2 regions of the Priestia sp. SB1 genome follow, and region 1 is predicted to be linked to the other one. Evidence: predicted binding sites of a transcription regulator. Region 1 holds the regulator's gene; the other holds the start of a gene.
The links. The regulator LexA, encoded in region 1, represses DNA repair genes until DNA is damaged. The targets are predictions, from matches to a motif close to CGAACATATGTTCG.

Region 1 (2,210 bases):
TTTTAGCGTTATGTAATTTCCGCTGATGCTCTTCCACTAAGCTAATAATATCTAACACCATCGAATCAGATTCTGAAAGCTGAAGCTGACCTTGATGACTAATCGTATAGATCGTAGCATTTTCTTTATGAAAAGCATGAAGAAGCGCGATTCGGGCATTTCCTCTGCCTAATCGCGTTTCGTCTTGAATGAGCAGCACAGATATTTTTTCTTCTTTCATTGTATGAAGAACATCCAATATACCCTCTCTGTCTACGTCATATCCGCTTGCTTTTTCCATTACGACTTTTTTTACGTTTAGATGGTGAAGATCAGCAAGCTTTTTTAATTCTTCTTGCTGGCGCTGTAAAGATGTTTCTTGGGTTTTTTTATCCGTACTTACACGGCAATAAATAATGGCGTCCACTTTTATCACGACCTTTTCGGCTTCTAACAATATTCAGGAACGGCCGTTACACACTACTGTTCAATTGCCACTTGATTATGTAACTCTTTTTTTAAAACAGGAATATATAATTTATCTCCAGGAGATAAAGACTGGGCAGTGTCTGAGTTTAGATCATTGACGTCTTCAACCCATTTGACAAATTCATTGGTGGTCAAATGATGGTGATTATGATACTTGTTGGACAAGTCCCAAAGCGTATCTCCTTTTGTAATAGTAACCGTTGAATATTTGTCTAAATCTACTTTATCCGCTCCTAAAACCAGCGTCAATACATATGTAAGTGCAGCGATAACTGCAAAAAAAATAGCGTAATGTTTCATAGAATGTAAGAATTGGTGCATATTATGATCCCCCTATCAGAATATATGTTCTTATTTTATTGAGAACATTTGTTTCTGTCAATGGAATTCTTCGAACTTATGTTTGTATATTGACACATCACGTGGTATAATTCACCTAAAGAATAGCTAAAATCGAGGTGAAAAATATGAAGCTATCAAAACGTCAACAAGACATACTAGATTTTATTAAGCACGAAGTAAAATTAAAAGGTTATCCGCCTTCTGTTCGTGAGATTGGGGAAGCGGTGGGATTAGCCTCTAGCTCCACTGTACACGGGCATTTAGCTCGTTTAGAAAGCAAAGGGTTAATTCGCAGAGATCCAACAAAACCAAGAGCAATCGAAGTTCTTCAACTAGACGAAGTAAACATCCCTAAAAGCAATGTCATTAATGTTCCTGTTATCGGTAAAGTAACAGCGGGTCTTCCTATAACAGCCGTTGAAAATGTGGAAGAATATTTCCCTCTTCCAGATAAATTCGTTTCTCCAGATGATCATGTATTTATGCTTGAAATTATGGGAGAAAGTATGATTGAAGCAGGTATTCTAGATGGCGATATGGTAATCGTACGTCAGCAGCAAACTGCTAATAACGGAGATATTGTGGTCGCTATGACCGAGGACAACGAAGCAACGGTAAAACGTTTCTTTAAAGAAGAAAATTTCGTTCGTTTACAGCCTGAAAATTCAACGATGGCGCCTATTATTCTTCGCCACGTAACGATTTTAGGAAAAGTCACTGGTGTATATCGCACGATTCACTAATTACACACTGTATGTAAAACCAACTAATCATGATGTTAGTTGGTTTTTTACGTTTGTTTTCTAAAAAAATTGGCATATTATAAATGATACGTCGAATCATTACAGGCAGGTAGAGCGGTTTTTATAAAGCCTGTTTTACCTTTTACTTTCTGTCTGCATTTTTTCGACTCTCAAAAAAAATACAACCGACTATAAGAAGGATGTAGTTTATGACCAATACACCAAGGAAAACAGAACCATTTCAAACTATTATGCCTACCAAAGCAATGAACATGTTTCTTTTTCCTTTTTCCTTTGATCGAAAAAATAAAGAGCAGCTTGTTCATGCACTAGAAGCAAATATGTTTGAGTTTTTTTCCATTCAAAACAAACATGTAGAAAAAGAATACTACGGAGAACAGTATTACGTATCTCATGATAGCTTGGATCAATATTTTCTTCCTTACATTGAATGTATTCTATTTCCTGATTCGTGCGAAAAAGAAGGCTTGCTTCGATTTTCAAAAAAAATAGACCATACCGTTACGCTACAAACTTCCTCCACCACCGTGTCTAGCAACGTGCTGTCTGTGGATGTTTTTTTATGTCCTTTTGAAATTGGCGTCATGACCATTCGCACTGAGATGAGTCATAATCATTACACCTATGATGACATTT
Region 2 (2,210 bases), on a different contig from region 1:
CATTACCTTTATTTACCTTGATTTTGTTGGTAGTAATGGCAGTATCAGGTTTCTACGTTGGAACTATAAGTGATCGATACGCAGAAATAAATGGTTTAATTATAGCTATATTTACTAGTACAATTGTATTATTTTATATAGCCCAATATACCGAAATGGACTGGGCAGTTAACAGAATTGTAATAGCAAGTTATTTAGTAATAGGTTTTTTGTCATCCCTAGTATCTAGGTTAACAAATAAGAAACAAAGAATCAAGAATAAAATGGAATTAAAAGATAAACTTAGGGATTCTGGTAACGACAGAGAAAATAATCCTCAAAAAGTAAAATCTCCTAAGAATTATTTTTCATTATTAAAAAGCGAACTAAAGGATAGCACTAGTAAGAAGTTATCAAAGTTTAGTGAAAAAAGAGTGAAAAGCCCTAACACAAAAGAATAGAATTATGGTCTAAACACAAATAAAAGCATTAAAAACCCCTTCTACAACGCTTTACGTATAGAGGGGGTTTGTTGCGTAATAAAATACTTTAATTTTCAATTTACCACAGAGCTTGAAAAGAAATTAGTTGTAAAGTTAGTTCTGCTTTACAACTAATTTCTTTTAATGTATGATTATCCCATAGAGAACGTTTGTTCGGTATCTAGATTTAAGTACTTTTAGTTTTAATATTAAAAGATAACCACTAAGAAGAGAAGCTGTTACTTTTTTAGATATTATTGAACGCTTAAAACAATATCTCTGAGCGGGAAAAACCCACTTTTATTTAATATATATTTTTTGTTTATTTTCATTTTTATTTAAAAAATACTCTATACTTTAGGCAGTAAGAAATCATTAAAAAAATACAACTAATTCTTGGAGGTACATTAAATTATGAACGAAAGACAAGCAGCTTTAGATATGGCTTTAAAACAAATTGAGAAACAATTTGGTAAAGGATCTGTAATTAAAATGGGGGAAGGTACACACACAAAAGTTGAAGCATCTAGCTCAGGTTCTTTAAGTTTAGATATTGCTCTTGGGATCAATGGTTATCCTAAAGGTAGAATTATGGAAGTTTATGGACCCGAAAGTTCAGGTAAAACTACAGTCTCTTTACACGCTATTGCAGAGGTACAAAAAAATGGAGGACGTGCTGCCTTTATTGATGCTGAACACGCACTTGATCCAGTTTATGCAAGAAAACTAGGTGTAGATATTGATGAGTTACTGTTATCTCAACCAGATACTGGTGAACAAGCACTTGAAATTGCTGAAGCATTAGTTAGAAGTGGAGCCGTTGACATTATTGTTGTTGACTCAGTAGCAGCATTAGTTCCACAAAAAGAAATTGAAGGGGAAATGGGAGATTCTCACGTAGGTCTACAAGCTCGTTTGATGTCTCAAGCTCTTCGTAAACTTTCTGGAGCAATCAATAAGTCTAAAACCATTGCTATTTTCATTAACCAAATTCGTGAAAAAGTCGGCGTTATGTTCGGTAACCCTGAAACAACTCCTGGTGGACGTGCTCTTAAATTCTATTCTTCAGTACGCCTTGAAGTTCGTCGTGCTGAACAACTTAAGCTAGGAAATGATATTGTAGGTAACAAAACAAGAATTAAAGTAGTTAAAAATAAGATGGCTCCTCCTTTCCGCGTTGCCGAAGTAGATATTATGTATGGAGAAGGAATCTCTAAAGAAGGGGAAATCTTAGATATCGGTTCTGAATTAGATATCGTACAAAAATCTGGTTCTTGGTTTTCATATAATGAAGAGCGCTTAGGACAAGGACGCGAAAACGCCAAAGCATTCTTGAAAGAAAATCCTGAAATTAGAGAAGAGATTAGAAAAGCTATTGTTGAAGTCAAATACGGCACTGATGCTACTAACAGTGACGATAATGACAGCAATAATGATTTTGAGAACTATAGCGAAGAATAATAAAAATAAAGAACACCTTGCCATATGGAAAGGTGTTCTTTTACTTATGTAACGTACAAGCTTAAAGTCCAAAAATTTTATTGAATATTCTTTTATTTTTTACATCTTTTTCTAATTTTCGTAATAGTACCGTGTCTTCTTTACTGAATAAGATTGTGTTAACAAAGTCAATTTCTTTATCTTTAAGCGGTTCCTCGCTTTTAATTTTCTTTTCAACTGAGTGAAGAACTTTAAGTTTAAGTGTTAAGGTTTTTGGTGTGCCTATTTTTTTATGGTAATATCTCCATT

Region 2: recA (recombinase RecA) is a predicted target of LexA. The motif match lies at 625-638, and genes of this name have one in related genera.

What each region holds. Positions count from the first base shown of each region.
Region 1 covers NZ_JBBJSS010000001.1:213,124-215,333, forward strand. Annotated here, with positions in the region: gene WKH56_RS01115 (YneB family resolvase-like protein) at 1-406, opposite strand, end outside; gene yneA (cell division suppressor protein YneA) at 460-789, opposite strand; gene lexA (transcriptional repressor LexA) at 936-1,553, shown strand; gene WKH56_RS01130 (magnesium transporter CorA family protein) at 1,763-2,210, shown strand, end outside.
Region 2 covers NZ_JBBJSS010000002.1:904,748-906,957, reverse strand. Annotated here, with positions in the region: gene WKH56_RS10310 (hypothetical protein) at 1-440, shown strand, start outside; gene recA (recombinase RecA) at 876-1,922, shown strand; gene WKH56_RS10300 (hypothetical protein) at 1,984-2,210, opposite strand, start outside.